DNA from 4 places in the Peribacillus sp. N1 genome. Region 1 is predicted to be linked to each of the others. Evidence: riboswitches for the same ligand, from Rfam matches in the RefSeq annotation. Region 1 holds a riboswitch; each other region holds the start of a gene.

The links. Region 1 has a riboswitch for cobalamin ahead of ACYP5M_RS19595 (ribonucleoside-diphosphate reductase subunit alpha). Riboswitches for the same ligand answer to the same signal wherever they lie in the genome.
Region 2: another riboswitch for cobalamin. It lies ahead of ACYP5M_RS02345 ((2Fe-2S) ferredoxin domain-containing protein); the one in region 1 lies ahead of ACYP5M_RS19595 (ribonucleoside-diphosphate reductase subunit alpha).
Region 3: another riboswitch for cobalamin. It lies ahead of ACYP5M_RS11420 (FecCD family ABC transporter permease); the one in region 1 lies ahead of ACYP5M_RS19595 (ribonucleoside-diphosphate reductase subunit alpha).
Region 4: another riboswitch for cobalamin. It lies ahead of metE (5-methyltetrahydropteroyltriglutamate--homocysteine S-methyltransferase); the one in region 1 lies ahead of ACYP5M_RS19595 (ribonucleoside-diphosphate reductase subunit alpha).

Annotation. Positions count from the first base shown of each region.
Region 1 covers NZ_BAAHZO010000005.1:224,307-229,357, reverse strand. The annotation lists gene ACYP5M_RS19600 (ribonucleotide-diphosphate reductase subunit beta) at 1-361, opposite strand, end outside; gene ACYP5M_RS19595 (ribonucleoside-diphosphate reductase subunit alpha) at 407-2,704, opposite strand; cobalamin riboswitch at 2,843-3,023, opposite strand; gene ACYP5M_RS19590 (manganese-dependent inorganic pyrophosphatase) at 3,316-4,245, shown strand; gene ACYP5M_RS19585 (hypothetical protein) at 4,340-4,486, opposite strand; gene ACYP5M_RS19580 (SulP family inorganic anion transporter) at 4,572-5,051, opposite strand, start outside.
Region 2 covers NZ_BAAHZO010000001.1:505,228-510,278, forward strand. The annotation lists gene ACYP5M_RS02330 (energy-coupling factor ABC transporter substrate-binding protein) at 1-217, opposite strand, end outside; gene ACYP5M_RS02335 (energy-coupling factor ABC transporter permease) at 219-962, opposite strand; gene ACYP5M_RS02340 (hypothetical protein) at 997-1,155, opposite strand; cobalamin riboswitch at 1,139-1,334, opposite strand; cobalamin riboswitch at 1,536-1,725, shown strand; gene ACYP5M_RS02345 ((2Fe-2S) ferredoxin domain-containing protein) at 1,878-2,246, shown strand; gene cobJ (precorrin-3B C(17)-methyltransferase) at 2,261-3,898, shown strand; gene ACYP5M_RS02355 (sirohydrochlorin chelatase) at 3,917-4,855, shown strand; gene cobK (precorrin-6A reductase) at 4,852-5,051, shown strand, end outside.
Region 3 covers NZ_BAAHZO010000002.1:610,681-615,731, reverse strand. The annotation lists gene ACYP5M_RS11430 (L-cystine transporter) at 1-456, opposite strand, end outside; gene ACYP5M_RS11425 (GNAT family N-acetyltransferase) at 740-1,219, shown strand; cobalamin riboswitch at 1,357-1,545, shown strand; gene ACYP5M_RS11420 (FecCD family ABC transporter permease) at 1,737-2,816, shown strand; gene ACYP5M_RS11415 (heme ABC transporter ATP-binding protein) at 2,813-3,580, shown strand; gene ACYP5M_RS11410 (ABC transporter substrate-binding protein) at 3,609-4,598, shown strand; gene ACYP5M_RS11405 (VOC family protein) at 4,774-5,051, shown strand, end outside.
Region 4 covers NZ_BAAHZO010000007.1:162,570-167,620, forward strand. The annotation lists gene ACYP5M_RS23410 (ABC transporter permease) at 1-515, shown strand, start outside; gene ACYP5M_RS23415 (acyl-CoA thioesterase) at 558-1,034, opposite strand; gene metE (5-methyltetrahydropteroyltriglutamate--homocysteine S-methyltransferase) at 1,031-3,337, opposite strand; cobalamin riboswitch at 3,484-3,676, opposite strand; gene ACYP5M_RS23425 (potassium channel family protein) at 3,921-4,340, shown strand; gene bcp (thioredoxin-dependent thiol peroxidase) at 4,403-4,873, shown strand; gene ACYP5M_RS23435 (aminopeptidase) at 4,885-5,051, shown strand, end outside.

The DNA of each region.
Region 1 (5,051 bases):
TCGATTCCTGCTGGGCCATGTTGGCCAGGATAGCTTTTGCCGCCGGATCTTTGATGTACCGAAGGATTTCTACTAATGTGGGCGTTTGAAGACTGTCCATTCCAGCAATCATCGTAAGGATATCGAGAAATGCATCCTGGATATCTTCATCCAATTCGCCCCACTGCTTTTTATCCTGAATCATGTTCACGCTCGAAGGCTTCCAAAAGTTATTGATGAGCTGTGTATAGGTATCATAGAATTTTTCATACTGAATATCGTTCCAAAGGAGGAAGCCTGAAGCTTCTCCTTTGAAAACACCGGTTGCCTTGGTTGGATGCGTCGGTTCGAGCATCCGAATTTTTTTGATATGATTGGTCATTCGTGAAAACTCCTTTAAGAATAGATTACTGGGTCATGATTGTCGTTAACTTGAACAGCTTTCGCAGGCATTGTCATATTCGGAAGAAGTCGAACGAACATAATACGTTGATTTCAACCCGCTTTCCCATGCCGTTAAATGTATATCCAACAGGACCTTCGCTTTGATTGTATTGTGTACATACAGATTAAAGCTGATTGCTTGGTCAATATGGCGTTGTCGGGCTGCATTTTGCCTGATGCTTTCCAGTTGGTCCAAATTGAATCGCGTCTTTTTATAATATTCATACGTATTTGGCGTCAAGCCTGGTGCGGTCACCTTGAATTTGAAGTTTTTCTTTTCTTCGTAAAATTCAATTTCATACAAAGGGTCGATGCCATCCGTGGAATTACCGATTTTGGCTGTCGATGAATTGGGGGCAATCGCCATTAAATATCCATTACGGGTTCCGTGTTCCTGTACGTCTGCTTTTAAATCCATCCATTTTTGATCTGTATAGTCACGGAGTTCGAAATAGTCCCCTGTATGCCAATCAGATCCTTCAAAATATGGGTATGATCCTTTTTCCTTGGCCAATTCGTTGGATGCCTTGATTGTTAAGTAAGCGATCTTTTCGTATAAAGCATCGGCATATTGAACAGCCTCATCGGATTCCCAATAAATATTCTGTGTGGCAAGTAAATGATGCCATCCAAACGTTCCTAAACCAATTGCCCGGTAACGTTTGTTCGAGATGGATGCTTGTTTGACAGGAAGATTATTCACATCAATGACATTGTCCAGCATACGGATCTGAATGGGAATCAATCTTTCCAAAACATCGCTGCCCACCGCCCGTGGCAAGTTAATGGATGAAAGGTTGCAGACAACGAAATCGCCGCTTTTACGAACCACAACAACATCTCCATCTTCTGTTTCATATTCATCCGTGATCGTCGAAGGGCTTAGGTTTTGGGCAATCTCCGTACAAAGGTTGGAACAATAAATCATACCTTTATGTTTATTGGGATTCTTCCGATTCACTTCATCGCGGTAGAACATATACGGTACGCCTTCTTCTAATTGAGAAATCATGATGCTTTTCATGATGTCCATCGCATTGATTTTTTCAAAGCTGTAGTTTGGAAGCGTGCCATTTTCTGCGGCCTCGACAGCAAGTGCATAATGTTTCCTGAAGCTTCCTTCGCCTTTCTTCTCGTCATAAAGATCTTCAAGTGAAAATCCAAGGGTTTGCTTAACGGTATGCGGATCGAAAAGATACCATTCTTTTCTGTCGCGTACAGCCTCCATGAATAAATCCGGTATGCAAACGCCTGTAAATATATCATGGGCTTTTAATCTGTCATCCCCGTTTTGTGTCTTCAAATCGAGGAAGCTCATGATATCTTTATGCCAGGCATCCAAGTAAATCGCGATGGCACCTTTACGTTGCCCCAATTGATCGACACTTACAGCTGTCTGGTTGAATAGTCGAATCCAGGGAGTCGTGCCGGAACTATTTCCAGAGAAACCCCGGATATCAGAACCAAGCGAGCGAACCTTACCAACGTAAAGGCCGACACCGCCGCCGAATTTAGATACTTTTGCTGCATCGTAGTTTGATAGATAGATGCCATCAATGGAATCTTCAATCGCGTCGATAAAGCAAGAGCTTAACTGTCCATGTGTTTTCCCAGCATTGGAGAGTGTAGGAGTCGCAACGGTCATATAAAGGTTGGACATGGCCCAGTATGCTTCTTTTATAAGTTGCAGGCGGTGCTCCGTTTTTTCCATTCGCATGATTTCCATCGCGATGATCATGAAACGTTCTTGCGGCAGTTCGTAGACCTTGTCCTTTTTTGGGCGGGCCAGATAGCGGTCGTTCAATAAGTAGATGCCTATGTATGAGAATAATTTATCTTTTTCCGGGTCGATCACCGAGCCCAATTCCTCAATTTCCGCTTTTGTATATGAAGATAGCAGTTCTGGCTTGTAAATTGGATAACGCTGACCTTCCGAAAGCTGGGAGAGTTCTGTGATCAGCTCATAGAATGGGCCATAACTCTTGCCTGCATAACCTCGATTGGCTTGTGCATCCCTATACATTGTATTCAACAGTTCTGCTGCAGCAACGAATGTCCAATCCGGAGCATCGATATCCACACCCTCAAGAGCGAGCTGAATCAGTTTTTTTGATGCCTGTTCTTCGGTTGAGTCACTTTTGCGATCAAGCCATTTTGTAAAACGCTTTTTGAACTTTTCCATATCGAGACGGCCTTCGAATTCCTTCGATAACATCTCAAGCTGGATGGATTTCTTTTCTGTTTCATTTTCACTTATGGTAGAGTTATATGTTTGAGTCATTAATAATCCTCCTTGTTAACTTCCGCTAAAATAAAAAAACCGCCCAAAGAATTGAGCGGATCAAACGATAGAATAAAAGAGCCATGAAAAAATAGCCGTTATACTATCGTTTCATCATCTCAATCCCCGAAGAATAAGAAACGTCAAAAATTCAAGGCAGGTCTCCTGACTCATGATCATCCTACTTTGAGTCCTTCCCGTATAGAGAGCTATACAGTGGGTTTCTCATTTCGTCACATTTACAGTTGCGGGGACAGTTCCGGGTTTACACCGGATTCCCTTTTCAGCCATCACTGGCACCTTGGATTATAAAAATTCTATATATAGTTATTGGTATAGATTATGTAATCAATATCTAGTATTTCTGCTTATATTATCGTAAGCCATATACGATGATAATTCAACTAATATATTTGAAAAAAACCAACCCTTATCTATTGACAAAGTGATGGCAGAGGGTGAAGGAATGAAAGATTTTATTGGGGAATGGATAATTCAAGCGCTGATTTTACGGGATTTTGTGTTAAAATAAAGTGTCTAGTAAAGGTGGCTCTCCCTTATTGCGGTGAGGGGATTCGCGGAAAAATATTTATGAAAAAGGGGATAAAATCTTGGAAAAAGTATTAGTTTTTGGACATAAAAACCCGGATACAGACACAATCTGTTCAGCAATCGCTTATGCAGATCTGAAAAAGCAGTTAGGTATCAACGCTGAACCAGTTCGTCTGGGTGAAGTGAATGGTGAAACTCAATATGCATTGGACCAATTCAAATTCGATGCTCCCCGTCTTGTGGAAAAAGTTGCAGGGGAAGCTGATGGCGTAATCTTGGTCGATCATAACGAACGCCAGCAAAGTGCTGAAGATATTGACCAAGTCCGTGTGTTGGAAGTTATCGACCACCACCGTATCGCTAACTTCGAAACGAGCGATCCTTTATATTACCGTGCGGAACCAGTTGGCTGTACGGCAACCATTTTAAATAAAATTTATAAAGAAAACGGCATTGAAGTTCCTAAAGCAATCGCAGGTCTTATGCTGTCTGCCATCATTTCCGATTCTTTATTGTTCAAATCACCTACATGCACGGAGCAAGACGTTGCAGCAGCTATGGAATTGGCTGCCATTGCGGGAGTCGACGCTGAAACATATGGCTTGGAAATGTTGAAGGCGGGAGCTGACTTGAGCGACAAAACGATCGCCCAGCTCATCACACTTGATGCAAAGGAATTTTCCATGGGATTGGCTAAAGTGGAGATTGCACAAGTAAATGCTGTGGATCCAAACGAAGTCCTTGCTAAGCAAGCTGAATTGGAAGCGGCGATTGAAGCGGTAATCGCTGTCAAGGAATTGGACTTATTCCTATTCGTCGTAACGGATATCTTGACTAATGATTCTGTTGCCTTGGCTCTTGGTAAAGCGGCTTATGCAGTGGAAAAAGCATACGACGTTTCATTAAACAACAACATCGCCGTCTTAGAAGGCGTTGTATCGCGTAAAAAACAAATCGTTCCGGTCTTAACGGACGTATTCAGCAAGTAATAAAGGAAAAGGGATGCTCATTATTTGGGCATCCATTTACTGTACATGCAAAAAAAGACTCAACCATCCATTAAGGATGTTTGAGTCTTTTTTCTTAATTCAAGGCTTCCTTTTCTTTTTCATAGGCGATGACAATCAATTCTTTATTGGCTTCCTCGCCAAGTTTGCTTTCAAAGCTTTTCAGTTCATTCAATAAATCCGGTGACAGATTTGCTGCTGTATAATCCTGCTCGGGTGTCATGCTTTTCGCTCCTTTCAAAAGGAATTGATTCATGTTATCTATTTTGTCGGTTTGAAAAGTTTCTATTCAGCAGAATGTTACTTCTTCAAGATATTTTACTTTCTGAGGTGGCGAGTTTTTCAAGCAATGACGAACTTTCTTCATCGAGCCCTTGGACTTGGACAGGTATTCCCAGAAGCTGATATTTAAGGATAACCGTATCAACAGCACCGACTGCTGAAGCATCCCAGATCTTGGAATGGGAGAAGTCGATGACGATTGCATCGGCTTTTTCCTTGAAGTCAAACTTCGAAACAAAGTCCTGGACAGAAGCAAAAAATATTTGTCCGCTGATACGATAAGTGATTTTCTTAGCCTGGATATCTTCCGTTTTCTCTGCTGCCACTTTAGAAATTTTAGCCGAGAAGAAAATCATGCTCAAAAGCACTCCGGCAAATACGCCTTTTGATAAGTCATGTGTATAAAGAACAATGAGGACCGTCACGATCATCACGGCTGCATCCGACTTAGGAGCTTTAGTGAGCCTCTTTAGGGAAGACCAGTCAAATGTCCCGATTGAAACCAT
Region 2 (5,051 bases), on a different contig from region 1:
CTCCGATTGCAGCTTGAAGCGCAAATAATAAGCTTTCGGTTTCTGCACCTGGCGGCTCCCATATACTGTTGAACCATGGCTTGTATTCCGGATGGATCTTAGTGATGGCTTCCTCAGCTTCGCCGTCGGCACCGCCAAATTCCGTTCCTTGTTGGGTGATTAACGGTATGGTTGCAAGAATGACAACCAGGAAAAGCAGCAGTAGACTTTTTTTCATATTAACGGGCCTCCTTAGAAAAAACTCGCAGCAATTTCAATTCACCTAGATTGTATTTTTTCAAGAAATTCATTACGACGACTGTCAATAACCCCTCACTGATTGCCAAGGGAATTTGGGTCAGGGCAAAAATACCTGCAAATTTACTGAAAGAGGCCATGAATCCTCCTACCTCGGAAGGAAAAGCAAGAGCAAGTTGAACGGAAGTGACCACATAGGTTCCTAAATCTCCAAAAGCAGCTGCCAAGAAAACGGCAAGTGAAAAAGACCACCCCAATTTAGTTGCGCCCTTGAAGACAAAGTAAGCAATGAACGGTCCGCAAACGGCCATGGAAAATGCATTGGCCCCTAATGTCGTCAATCCTCCGTGAGCCAGTAAAACAGCTTGAAATAACAGAACGATGGAGCCAACGACACTCATGGCCAATGGTCCGAATAATATGGAACCCAAACCAACTCCGGTAGGGTGTGAAGAACTTCCCGTAACGGAAGGAATCTTTAGGGCCGATAAAATAAATACAAATGCGCCCGATAGGCCAAGTATCATTTTTGTTTCTGGATTTTCCCTAACTTTGGACCTAATGGACCGGTAACCCAAGATTAAAAATGGAAACGTCACGGCCCACCAGAATATAGCCCATTCAATGGGTAAAAAGCCCTCCATGATATGCATGGCCATTGCCCGGTTCGGGATAAAAAGCAACAAGATGACAAAATAAATAATTTTCCAATTGGTTCTTTTCATTCTTTCTCCTTTCAATACTTTTAAATTTTTCTGATCAATCTTGAGAAGAAAAGCGGCGCCCAACATAAAAAGCACTTCTCTCAAAGGAAAGAAGTGCGTAATGAACAGGAATTTTGCAGCATGAAGCAATCATGGGCCATTCTGCCTGATCCGCACGCCCATCCTCGTAGGCTGAAACAGTTTCACGTTTCATGGCAGGTCTCCTGGCTTTGGTTCATCATCCCATTACATCCTTCCCATCTCATTTGACAGTGGATTAAAGTTAAAGTAATAGGACTTCCCTTTACAGTGGCGGGACCGCTCCGGATTTTCACCGGCTTCCCTTTTAAGTTGAATTCCGAGAAATTCAACACCATAAAACTTATGTAATTATTTTGAAAATTCTCGTATAGTGTACCATAAAGAAATAATTTCAGCTACACTATCTTTTTTTTCGGGACGGATTTTGTTGCAAGGAAAGGATTTTAACTGGTTTTACACTATTAAACTTTTCTAAACAGTCGGAATAAACTATTGAATTTTGATAAAGTTGTTATATGATAGATTAAGTTAGTTAGAAATGTATAATAAAACCAAATATTTCATTTTAAAAGTGCCCTTGTGTGAATAAGCAAGGGATAATAGGGAAATCGGTGAAAATCCGATGCAGCCCCCGCTACTGTAAACGCTGATGAAATTGTCGATAGCCACTGGCATGATGCCGGGAAGGGACAAAGTAAAATGAAGCGTAAGCCAGGAAACCTGCTTTTAAAATTGCATGATACTTTTCGGAGGGAAAGGTAGAAGGACTATGACGATTTTGGAAGGATTTGGCATGTTTGCCTTTGGCTTCTCATTCATATAGTTTTTTTAAAACCTTGACTCTAATGTTAAGGTTTTTTATTTTGCCTTTTCCCTGAACTCAGGAGGAAGAAGATGACTACTTGGAACTTGATGGGTACAAATACGCATCTGTTGATTTGTAATGGGAGCAGCTGCATGAAAAAGGGCGGGGAAGAAGTAACCCAAGCGATTCGCGATGAAATTACTTCAAAGGGACTTGATTTGAAAATCCATACAACCAGGACACGCTGTAACGGAAGATGTAAGGATGCCTGCGTTGTGATTGCCTATCCCCAAGGAAACTGGTATCGAGTGGAAACGCCTGAATTCGGTCGGCAGATCGTCAGTAATATCGATGATGGTGAATTTGTTCCACAGATGATCTATCAATTCAATGATGGGGAAATGACCCCTAATCCAGATTTTCCTGCTCATACGGGTATTTCAAAGAACAAAGCGTAAAAGGAGATGTCTTAATGAGTACAAACGGTAAATTATTCGTCGTGGGTTTTGGGCCCGGGAATTTTGAACACATTACCAAACGTGCCGTCGAAGCCCTTCAAGAAAGTGACTACATCATTGGTTATAAAACTTATGTTGAACTCATTCAGGGACTGCTTACAGATCAAACGATCATTAGTACGGGGATGACTGAAGAAGTATCACGTGCACAGGAAGCAGTGAAACAAGCGGAGCTGGGAAAGAAAGTGGCGGTGATTTCCAGTGGGGATGCCGGAGTTTACGGGATGGCAGGGTTGGTTTATGAAGTATTGATTGAGAAAGGCTGGAAAGAAGAAACTGGAGTGGGCATTGAAGTCATTCCTGGCATTTCTGCAATCAACTCATGTGCGTCTTTACTCGGGGCACCAGTCATGCACGATTCGTGTACGATCAGCCTCAGTGATCATTTAACTCCTTGGGAACTGATCGCTAAAAGGGTTGAAGCAGCTGCAATGGCAGACTTTGTCATTGCACTTTATAATCCGCGCAGCGGCAGGCGGACCCGGCAAATTGTTGAAACACAGAAAATTCTCCTTCGCTACCGCTCGCCGGATACACCTGTCGGGTTGGTGAAAAGTGCTTATCGCGATAGGCAGGATATTGTCATAACCAATTTGCAGGATATGTTGAATCACGATATTGGAATGTTGACCACCGTCATTATCGGTAATTCATCCACCTTTTTATATGATGACAAAATCATCACACCAAGAGGCTATCAGAGAAAATATACTTTGAATTCGGAAAAGCAAACATTGAAGCCGCATCAGCGACTGCAAAAAGAAGCGGAACCGTGGGCATTAGATCAAGAGACCTTAACCGAGTCCGCTGGAGGAGTTGGATTACTTACAAAAGCACCAGAAAAGAAGCCAGCTTCCTTTGAAATGGCAATGGAGGCCCTGTCAAGAGTCAAGGGTCAAACCGTTAAGCAATCCATTCAGCCGATTGTTCAGCAAAAAATGGAGTCGGTATTCGAACTTGCCGTTAGTCCAGGTGTGGCGAATAAACAATTCACTCCCAAACAAATGATGACACTTGCGGAAGTTGTTGGGGAAAAGGGAACGATGGAATACACGCCAAATCATAAAATCGTCTTAAAGATTCCGACAACGGATCCGGAAGTCATAACGGGGAAATTGCAATCAGCAAACTTTCTTTTGTCGCCGATTGGAGATGTACTGACATTAAAAGCCTGTGATTTCTGTGATGGTGAAAAAGCGGAATCCATTCCTTATGCGGACGAAATACACCGGGTGCTTGGCGGAATGAAAATGCCCAAGGAACTGAACATCGGTTTTAATGGGTGTGGGATGGCTTGTTATAGTGCTGTGATGGATGATATCGGGATTGTCTTCCGAAAAGGGAAGTTCGACTTATTTCTTGGAGCTAAACCGGTTGGAAGAACAGCCCATCCGGGTCAGCCGGTGGCGGAAGGCATTGAACCGGAACAGCTTGTTGAACTGATTACGGACATTGTCGGGGAGTATAAGCAAAATGCCCATCCAAATGAGCGGCTTTTTAAATACTTCAAACGTTCGAAAAAGATACAGAATTTTTCTTATCAGGACATCGCTCCCAAAATAAACATAGAGCCTGCGCCTTGTGAAGACTAATCTAGAGGAGGAAAGTAAATGAAAGCAGTTTTGTTCGTAGGACACGGAAGCCGGTTGGCTTCGGGAAATGAAGAAGTCCGTCATTTTATTAAGAATATGATTCCGGCAATGGACGAGCGTTTCATGGTGGAAACGTGCTTCTTGGAATTTGCGGCACCGAATATATCCGAAGGAATTGATAATTGTGTAAAACGAGGGGCTACTGAAGTTATCGTCATACCGATCATTTTGTTGCATGCAGGACATTCGAAATTACATATCCCAGCTGAAATAGAGGATGGGAAAACCAAGTATCCAGAAGTGAAATTCACATATGGCCAAACGATCGGGGTCCACCATGATGTATTGACGATCCTGACAGACCGTCTTGAGGAAGCGGGATTCGATACGACCTCTGAACATTCTGAGACAGCGATATTGCTAATTGGCCGAGGTGGCAGTGATGCTGATGCCAATAGTGATATATATAAAATTTCACGATTATTATGGGAAAAATTAAGCGTTAAATGGGTCGAAACAGCCTTCATGGGTGTAACGGACCCTCACGTTGATGAAGGTATTGAACGATGCATCCGATTAGGGGCAAAAAAAATAGTGATGCTGCCATATTTCCTCTTCACTGGGGTGTTGATGGAAAGAATGGAGGATATGCTGAAAGGCTATCAAGAGCAATATCATGATCGAGAATTCATTTTGGCAAAGTATTTTGGATATCATCCAACCTTACAGAACATTCTGCAAGAACGAGTAATCGAAGCCAGTGAAGGAAGGTCAAGCGGGGCGCGTGATTTGGAAAACTATCGTAAACATGTCGAGGAACATGGACATGCTCACCATCATCACCATCACGACCACGATCACGACCATGATCACCATCACGACCACGATCACGACCACGATCACGACCATGATCATCACCACGATCATGATGGGCAAGCGGTGGGGACATCAAAATGATTTTGTTCTTGGCGGGTACAAGTGATGCAAGGGAATTAGCGATTGAGATGCAGCAGGTGGGGTTCAAGGTTTTGGCAACTGTTGTAACCGAATCGGCGGCTAAGAGTTTGCAAGATTCAGGGATTTCCACCCGGATTGGCCGGTTATCTGCAGAAGATATGACATCTTTAATCTCTGCAAAAGGTTTTCAGGCTGT
Region 3 (5,051 bases), on a different contig from region 1:
TTCCGATATTTGATCCCCGCGGCTTAACTCCGCTTCCCCTTGCTCAATTTGAACGGCTTCCAAATTGAATACAGTTGCCGAGGTGATCCCGACAGCAGCTGCAATCGCAGTCGTTCCAAGCAGGATTCCGATGATCAGGACACTGATCTTTCCAATATTGCTAGTCAGTTTCAATCTTGTGAATGCGGATAAGATTGAAATGAAGACAAGCGGCATGACGATCATTTGCAGGAACTTGACATAGCCGGAACCTACAATGTTAAACCAATCGACCGATTTAACGATCGCATCTGACTGAGGTTCATAGAAATACTGCAAAAGAAGTCCGAATACAATTCCTAAACCAAGTCCAGTAAAGACCCTTTTTGTAAAGGAAATATGCTTCTTATTCATGTAAAATAAAACGCCTAAAAGAACGAGCATTATGGCAAGATTTAAAAACACATAACCAATCATATATATTCCTCCTAATTCCGATTAACCAAATGAGAATAATGAATATCTGAAGCCTATGATACATCATCCGCTGATTTTTTACCAGAAAAAAATAATTTATTTTTGACTTTTGTAGTAATTCATGTATTTATCTTTATTCAGGAACTGGATTTGAGGGAACAATAAAGGGAAGCTGGATCAAGCCAGGGTACAAATCTTCATCTATCTATTTATCAGGAAGGATAAGCCCTTTGTTTTCTTGAATGATAGATTAGGAGCGTTTTTTTGAAAGGGTGGAAGAATAATGGATATATACATTGACAGGCTTAATGAACGGGATGCACAAGCGTTATTTGCATTTGAATGCAATAATAGAAGGTTTTTCGAGCAAACGGTCCCAGGCCGGGGAGATGATTATTATAGCTTTGGATCGTTTGGAATCAGGCATAAGGAATTATTAAAAGAACAAGAAGATGCTATCTCTTCTTGTTATTTGATTAAGGATGGTTCAGGCATAATCGTCGGCAGGATTAATCTTGTGGATATCGACCCCGTTAATGGTACGGCTCATGTCGGTTATAGAATCGGTGAAGCGTTTACGCAAAAAGGGTTTGCGAATGAAGCTCTAAAGCTTTTGGTTAATCTGGCGCCGGAATTGAATGTGACTCAAATACATGCCAAAACTACAAGCGACAATATCGCTTCCCAAAAGGTTTTAGTGAAAAACGGTTTTGAACGGATTTCGATTGATGAGGAGTTTAGTGTGGATACGGGTCAAAGCTAACATTCTACCATTATAGAAAGAACCTTTAAATCCATTTTCTTCTATATAATAGACCGCATCCCATTTTTTTAATTGTGAAAAGATTGGGAGTATACTATACTAACGTTGTATTTAATTGTTTGGAAAATTTTGCGAAGTTCATATATTTGCCGCTGGGTGCCTTTGTGTGAACAAAGGGTAACAGGGAATCGGGTGCAAATCCCGAGTGGTCGCGCCACTGTAACCAAGGAGTTTTCTTTCAGGATGTCACTTGACCGTCAGTCAGGGAAGACGAAAGGAAATGTTGATATGGAAGCCAGGAGACCTACCTAGTGAGCATCACCAATTTTTCCTTCGCTGAGAGGAGAGGTGTTCGAGAGTAAGAAAAGGCGGACTTAGGTCCTTCCGTATTTTTTGGCCTATACTCGTAACTCCATTCTTTGTTAAAAGGATTGGGGTTTTTTTGTGTTTTTTTTGAAGGAGGATTTCATCATTGGAAGAGTCATTGATTAGAAGCTCATTGAAAGAGAGAGGGGATGTGCTTGAAGAACCTCATTTTGAGAGAAATGCCAAGCGCAGGTTTCGTTTTCTGCTATTTTTCTTGCTGTGCATCCTTTTATTATCAGTTACATTCGCTGTTACCCTTGGGCCAGTTAAGATGTCAGCAATAACGGTTTGGAAGATCGCCTTAGGGCATCTGCCTTTTATCGGTGGTTTTCTGGAGGTGAATTGGAGTATCGCACAAGAGCGGATCATTTGGGATATCCGCCTGCCCCGTGTATTGCTCGGTGCGGTGGTAGGTGCGGGATTATCCGTAGTGGGTGTCGTCATCCAGGCCTTGGTGCGCAATTCACTTGCAGATCCGTATATTCTGGGCATTTCATCTGGTTCCTCTGTTGCTGCAACCCTTGTCATTCTTTTTGGGGCGCTTCCTATATTCGGTCAATATGCGTTATCATTCGGTGCCTTCCTGGGGGCCATGGCTGCGATGCTTTCCGTGTATTTATTGGCTCAAGTGGGAGGGAGAATTCAAACGACAAGGCTGTTATTGGCGGGTGTAGCCATTTCGATGATCATGTCTGCCGTCACTAATTTCATTGTCACTCTTGCACCAAAAGATTCCGGCATCCGTGAAGCGATGTTTTGGATGATGGGCAGCTTAGCGGGGGCAAAATGGGAATACATACCGATTCCAGCGGTTGTGGTGCTTGTGGTTTCCTTGTTCCTTATCGTACAATCCCGCTCCCTCAATATCTTATTGATGGGCGAAGAAGTAGCCGCGACGCTCGGAGTCAATATGGAAGCCTTCCGTAAAGTTCTGATCATCATTACATCCCTTGTTACGGGAACAGTTGTGGCTGTAAGCGGTTCGATTGGGTTCATCGGTCTGGTCGTACCGCATTTAGCCCGGCTATTGGTCGGGACAGACCATAAACGTGTTCTTTCATGCAGCATATTGATTGGCATGATCCTCGTCATTTGGTCAGATGTTTGTGCCCGGCTGGTCCTGGCACCTCAAGAACTTCCGATTGGCGTTGTCACCGCACTTTGCGGAGGACCATTCTTCATTTGGCTTTTGCGGCGAAGTTCATATTCATTTGGAGGTGGGGGCAAGTGAGATTAGCTATTGAAGAAGTATCCTATTCAATTCTGGACACTCCTATCATTGAGGATATATCACTGCAAATAAAAACTGGGCAGTTCGTTGGGCTGATCGGTCCGAATGGGAGTGGGAAATCCACTTTATTAAAAAATGCTTCTCGGATCTTGAAGCCTCATACGGGAGCTGTTCACCTGGACGGCCGTGACCTTTACCGGCTTTCACAGAAACAAACAGCCAGGGAAATGGCGGTTGTCAGTCAGGAAACATCCCTGACCTTCGACTTTAGTGTACAAGAGATGGTTTGGATGGGACGGCATCCTCATAAGCGGTTATTTCAGGGAGATACGGAGAAAGATAGAGGAATCGTCAATCAAGCATTAGCTCGCGTTGAAATGAGTGGATTTGAAGACAGGAGTTTCATGAGCTTATCAGGTGGTGAGAAACAACGTGTCCTCATAGCCCGTGCCCTTGCCCAGGAAGCGAATATCATCATCCTGGATGAACCAACGAATCATTTAGACATCAGGCATCAGCTCCAATTGCTGGACCTTGTAAAAAAGCTGGACGTTACCGTCTTGACGGCTCTGCATGATATAAACTTGGCAGCCATGTATTGTGATCATATATATGTCATCCAAAATGGCAAAGTGATCACATCCGGAACACCAGAAGCTGTATTGACGACAAAAATGATAAGGAAGGTGTTCGGGGTGGAAACGGAAATCGGCATACACCCCATCACGCAAAAGACGCATATCACCTTTTTAGCACATATATAAAAAAACAATGGATATGAGGGGAAAGTATATGACTGTTTACCGAAAGATTTTGTTAAGCATCAGTTTATTGGCAATGATGATATTGGGCGCTTGCAATAACTCCGAGGAAGCTTCAAAGGACGGAGGCAAACAGAGCGAAAAAGGTGGAAAAGAAAAAGTGGTCATCACTAATCTGGATCATGAATTCACCTATGCAGAGGCACCAAAACGTGCGGTTTCGCTAAACCAGCATGCGACGGAAATCATGCTTGCATTGGGGTTGCAGGATTCAATGGCAGGTACGGCTTATTTGGATGACGAAATTTTGCCAAAGTATAAAGATGCCTATGAAACAGTGCCTGTGCTTTCCAAGGAATACCCATCAAAAGAAGTTTTCTTTGAAGCTGAGCCGGATTTTGCATATGCAGGCTGGAAAAGCGCCTTTACGGAACAAACGTTAGGAACCGTCCAAGAGCTAAAAGAAGCCGGAATCAATACATATATCCAAGAGTCTTCCAATATGTCAACACCGACAATAGAAGATGTGTATAAAGATATTGAGAATATTGGACGCATCTTTCATGTAGAAGAAAAAGCAGCGGAAGTCATCAAAGAGATGCAACGGGAAATAAAAGAAACTACAGCAAAAATCGAAAGTGCAGGCAAGCCCAAAAACGTTTTCGTATATGACAGCGGTGAAGAAGTACCGAGAACGGCAGCGAAAAATAATTACATGACAGGAATCATTTCCATGGCTGGCGGCCAGAACATTTTTGGTGATACGGAAGGGGGGTGGCCTGAGGTCAGTTGGGAAGAAGTCGTCGATCGGAATCCGGATGTCATTGCCATCATTGATTACGGAGATATCCCCATAAAGCAAAAAGAAGCATTCTTATTAAATAAAAGTGAACTGGCGGATGTACCGGCCATTCGAAATAAAGCAATCATCGTGCTTCCTCTTTCAGCGGGCGCGGAAGGGATTCGTGCACCACTAGCCTTACGGACAGTAGCGGAAGGACTCTATCCCGAGAAGTTTTGAACCGACCAAGCGGATGCTGAACAAATGACCCGAATAATTGACACGAATGAGACGTGTCCTTGTTCGGGTTTTACTATATCCAATTAGAAGGATAATAGGATCGGTTTCTTGAATTATTTTGTTTGGCAGATCATAATTCGTAAAAATGAAAGTTATAGGAGAAGGAGAATCTAATATGATAGAAGGTTTATATGAAGCCCATTTACCAGTCAAGAACCTGGAGATCTCTATGGATTTTTATAAGAAAATAGGCTTGAAACTAGCTTGGAGGGATGAAGATACTGCCTTCTTTTGGATCGAGGAAAACAAAAGCTGGGTCGGCTTATGGGAAGGGAAGGAATATCAAACTCCATACCACCCTTCACTGAGGCATATCGCCTTTCGGGTAACTTATGATAATATGAAAAATGCATTAACTTGGCTCAAATCCTTGCAAATTGAAGTCGTCCCTTT
Region 4 (5,051 bases), on a different contig from region 1:
AAGGTGAAATGGACCGGATATTAACAAGACCGATACATAGCCTGTTTCAAGTCATTTTAGAAAGAATCGAGCTTGAAGCGTTATTTGGTGTTGTGACCGGTTTGATCATTATATTCTATTCGGGGATTTCATTGGATCTGCAGCTTGCGTGGTATGACCCGATTCTTTTCATCATTTTTGCAATAGGCGGGGCCCTTGCTTATGCAGCCATATTCGTTGCGATAGCAAGCATTGGTTTCTGGTCGGATGCGAAAACATCCATCATGCCAATGATGTACAATATCGGGAACTATGGGCGCTATCCTGTTGATATTTATAATAAGGTCATTCGTTTTGTCCTTACATGGGTGCTGCCATTCGCGTTTGTTGGTGTCTATCCGGCATCTTATTTCCTTAGAAAAGAAGAGTGGTATGCATATGCATTTGCCACACCTGTAATTGGGGTAGCCTTTTTCATGATATCCGTATTCATATGGAATCAGGGAGTGAAGAGGTACCGCGGTGCAGGGAACTGAAAGAAACCCCTTCAACAGCATTCATGTTGAAGGGGTTTTTGTTTATTTGCGTTTATTCTTTCTTTCAATATATCTTGCTTGTGCTTGAACATATAGCTGCTTTTCCACTTCGGTTTCCGGAATGACCTGTGGTACGTTTGTCGGCTTACCGTCTTCATCAATGGCCAGCATCGTTAAAAAAGCACGGGCCGTAAGCTGTTTCTCACCTGTTAATAGGTTTTCGCGCTCCACTTTCACGAATACCTCCATTGATGTGCGATGGGCACAGGTGACATAAGCTTCAAGGTTGATCGCATCCCCCGTCTTGATGGGGGCCAAAAAATCAAAAGAGTCGCTTGAAGCAGTCACAACGGGTTTTCGACAATGGCGCATAGCTGAAATGCAGGCTATTTTATCAACATAGGCCATTACTTTTCCGCCAAAGATGGTATTGTGATGATTTGTATCCGGTGGAAAAACAAGGTCGGTTAAAAAAGTCCGTGACTGCTGTGTTGGGTGGGCAACTTGCTTTTCAATCATTTGCCGGTTGGTTTAGCTAACAGGTTTTCACGGACGATTTTTGCTGCTTCGACCATGTTTTTCAGGGATGCGACGGTTTCCGGGATACCCCTTGTTTTCAGTCCGCAGTCAGGATTGATCCAAAACTGGTCTTTATCCAATACCTTGATCCCACGTTCGATCATATCGACCATTTCTTCCACTGCCGGCACACGCGGGCTGTGAATGTCATACACACCTAGACCAATACCTTTTTCATATGTTTTTTCCTCGAATGCGGAAGCAAGCTCCCCATGACTGCGGGATGTTTCGATGGAAATTACATCGGCGTCGAGGGAGGAGATGACATCCATGAAACTGTTGAAGTCGCAATAGCACATATGCGTATGAATTTGGGTTGTATCCTCCACGCTTGATGTCGATATCAAGAACGAATTCACAGCCCAGTTCAAATATTCGTCGCGATCGCTTTTTTTCAATGGCAGACCTTCTCTAAGTGCAGGCTCATCGACCTGAATCATTTTGATTCCAGCGGATTCCAATGCAATGACTTCTTTTTCCAAAGCGAGTGCCAGCTGATAGCATACATTCTCCCTGGAAATATCATCACGGACAAATGACCAGTTCAAAATCGTAACAGGACCTGTAAGCATTCCCTTTACCGTCTTCTTCGTCAGTGATTGTGCGTATACACTTTCCCTGACTGTCATCGGTTCGATGAAATGGATGTCGCCGTAGATGACTGGCGGTTTCACACAGCGGGATCCATAGGATTGTACCCACCCCTTTTCTAAAAAGACGAATCCACCTAACTTATGGCCGAAGTATTCAACCATATCCGTTCGTTCGAATTCCCCATGAACAAGGACATCCAAACCGATTTCTTCTTGGATTTCGATCCACCTGCCGATTTCTTCGTTAACGAATGTTTCATATTGCGAAGCGGTCCATTCTCCTCTTTTGAATTTCCCGCGTGCTTGTTTAACATCAAATGTCTGCGGAAAGCTGCCGATCGTAGTCGAAGGAAGAAAAGGCAATTTGAAAAATGCCTGTTGTTTTTGGTAACGCTCTTTAAATGGAAGCTGACGGCCGGCGGTTCTGGTTTTAACCTTTTCGACATTGGATTGTACAGTTCCGTGATTCCGGGCATTTGAACTTGCTAACGTTTGAAGCGTGAATTTATTTGCATCGACTTTCTCGGCGATTGCTTCAAAGCCTTGATTATTCCCTTTGACCAAGAGTGTGATTTCCTCAAGTTTCTCATCAGCGAAAGCAAGGGCCTCTTTCACTTCGTTTGATAGGGCGGTTTCATTACGAACGGTCACCGGGACATGAAGCAGGGAACAAGAGGGCTGAAGCCAGATTCGGTCTTCGGCTACCATTGTCTTAAGAGTCTCGATCAATTGGATTTTTTTCGATAAATCAGAAAGCCAAATGTTTTTTCCGTCAATCAAACCTGCAGCAAGCACTTTGTCCTTCGGAAAGCCGAATGCTTCCAGGTTGCTTAGATTCCTCCCTTTGTCATGTACAAAATCAAGACCGATTCCTTGGACTTGTAATTCGATGACTTCCTGGTAATGTTCCACGGCATCAAAGTATGTTTGTAGCATGATGTTCAGGTTTGGTGCTGCTTCATTCAGTTTTTCATAGAGGTAAGTAACAGTTTGCATATCTTCTTTGGAAATCGATGAAACAAGTGAAGGTTCGTCCATTTGAACCCACTTCACGCCTTCTTGCTCCAACTCCCGGAGGATTTGCGTGTATAGGGGAAGCAGGCTCAGGATGATGCCAGGGATATCTTGTTTTTTGAAGCCTTTGGAAAGGGAGATGAAAGTATAAGGACCGATCAACACGGGCTTTGTTTCAATTCCTAGCTTTTCCTTGGCTTCCCGATATGCTGCAAGTGGTTTATTTTCCGTTAACGTTAGCTGTGGCACCTTTAATTCAGGGACAATATAGTGATAGTTCGTATTGAACCATTTCGTCATTTCGGAAGCGACTTCATCATTGTTTCCGCGAGCCATTGAATAATAAACGGAAAGGGGAACGCTTCCGCTTTCATAGGCTGAATAACGTTCAGGAACAAGACCGAACATTACGGACATATCGAGCATTTGATCATAGAAAGTGAAGTCGTTGACAGGAATGATATCAATGCCTCGTTTCTTCTGTTTTTGTAAGTTGCCTAAACGGATGGCTTTTAGTTGTGCCGTAAATTCTGCTTCATCGATTTTACCGGACCAGTAAGCTTCCAATGTACGTTTCCATTCACGATCTTCCCCGATTCGAGGGTAACCCAAACTACTGCTTTTCAATATTCCCATCCTCCTATATTCATTTAATTGAGCAATAAAAAAAGCATTCCTAACCGTCAAAAGAGATGGTTAGAAATGCTTAAAATAAAGAGGCATGCAAAATGCCCCTTACAATTATAAGGTCCCTAACACCTCCCTATCTCCCGTAGGTTAAAACAGTGTTGTCGAAATAGGCAGGTCTCCTGACTTAGGGATTAACATTAGCGGCGGGCCTTCCCGATCCGTTGATCAGTGGCATATTGGATGGCGCTAACACTCCCATTACAGTGGCGGGACCGTCCCGGAATTACACCGGACTTCCCTTTTAATCCTAATTAAAAACTAGGAACCTATTTCCACATATGAAATTTGACAAAACCTGCCTTGATAACTGTTTGCAGGTTAAAAATTTATAAAATAAAAACTATTATAAAAATTTAGACAATCTTAACATATCCGACCAAAAGGGTCAACATGGAAAAACGATTCAGGAAAAGTATCCGGTTATAAGGTGTGTGGGTGATAAGGATGAGGTCTGTTCCTAAAAAAGAATATATTGTTTGGACAGGGAGTATGTATAGAGGAAGTGGCGTTTTGAAATGGGGCGTGGGGGATGACTTTCTACATCTTGATTGCAGGAATCATTTTTTGCATGGTGATGAGCATTCGTACGTTATTTCTTGTCGAGTCGGGAGGAAAGAAGTTTTCTCTGGAGGATATGCTGTGGCTTGGCAATTTATATGCGACGATATTAGTTGGATTTGCACTGATTTATTTATTATACGAACTTCAGAATCATTCGGTGATTCTTGATATGGGCAATCGATTGGATGGCACTTTCTATGAACAGTTGAAGACTTCTTTTTATTTTAGTGCGATGACGATGTTTTCTGTAGGGTATGGAGATATAGCCCCGATTGGAATGGGCAGGATGATAGCTACGATTCAGGCTTTCATCGGTTATACACTGCCGGCAGCGTTCGTGATCCGGACGGTGATCGATTTGGAGCACAAAGATAGGAAGGATAAATGAAAGTTGTGTTTCTTTCGATTATTGGGTACTCTTACCATAATGAAAGAAATGGAGGGTTCAATATGACTGTTAAAATTGGAGAAAAAGCACCTGATTTCAAGCTCCCTGCAAACAATGGTGAAATGGTGTCCCTATCGGATTTTAAGGGGAAATATATTGTTTTATATTTTTATCCAAAAGACATGACGCCAGGTTGCACGACGGAGGCCTGTGATTTCCGGGACCATAATGAGCAATTTGAGGAATTGAACGCGGTCATCATTGGAATCAGCCCAGACCCAGCTGCACGTCATGAAAAATTCATCGAAAAACATGGATTGCCTTTTCTGCTGCTGGCTGATGAAAATCATGAAGCGGCTGAATCATTTGATGTGTGGCAATTGAAAAAGAACTTCGGCAAGGAGTATATGGGCATTGAACGTTCAACTTTCCTGATTGATAAGGCTGGTATGGTAGTCAAAGAATGGCGTAAAGTAAAGGTCAAAGGCCATGTCGAAGAAGCTCTTCAAACTCTTCGCGACCTCGAAAAATAAGGGACAGGCAGATGAAGGATGAGCGAATAACGAAGCTTGCAGCCAGGCTGATTCATCATTCGATACAATTACAGCCAAAAGAGAGAATCCTCATACGGGGGAATATCAATACGAAACCATTATTGAAAGAGCTGATTGATGAAATATACAGAGTGGGTGCTTATCCATATGTAGAACT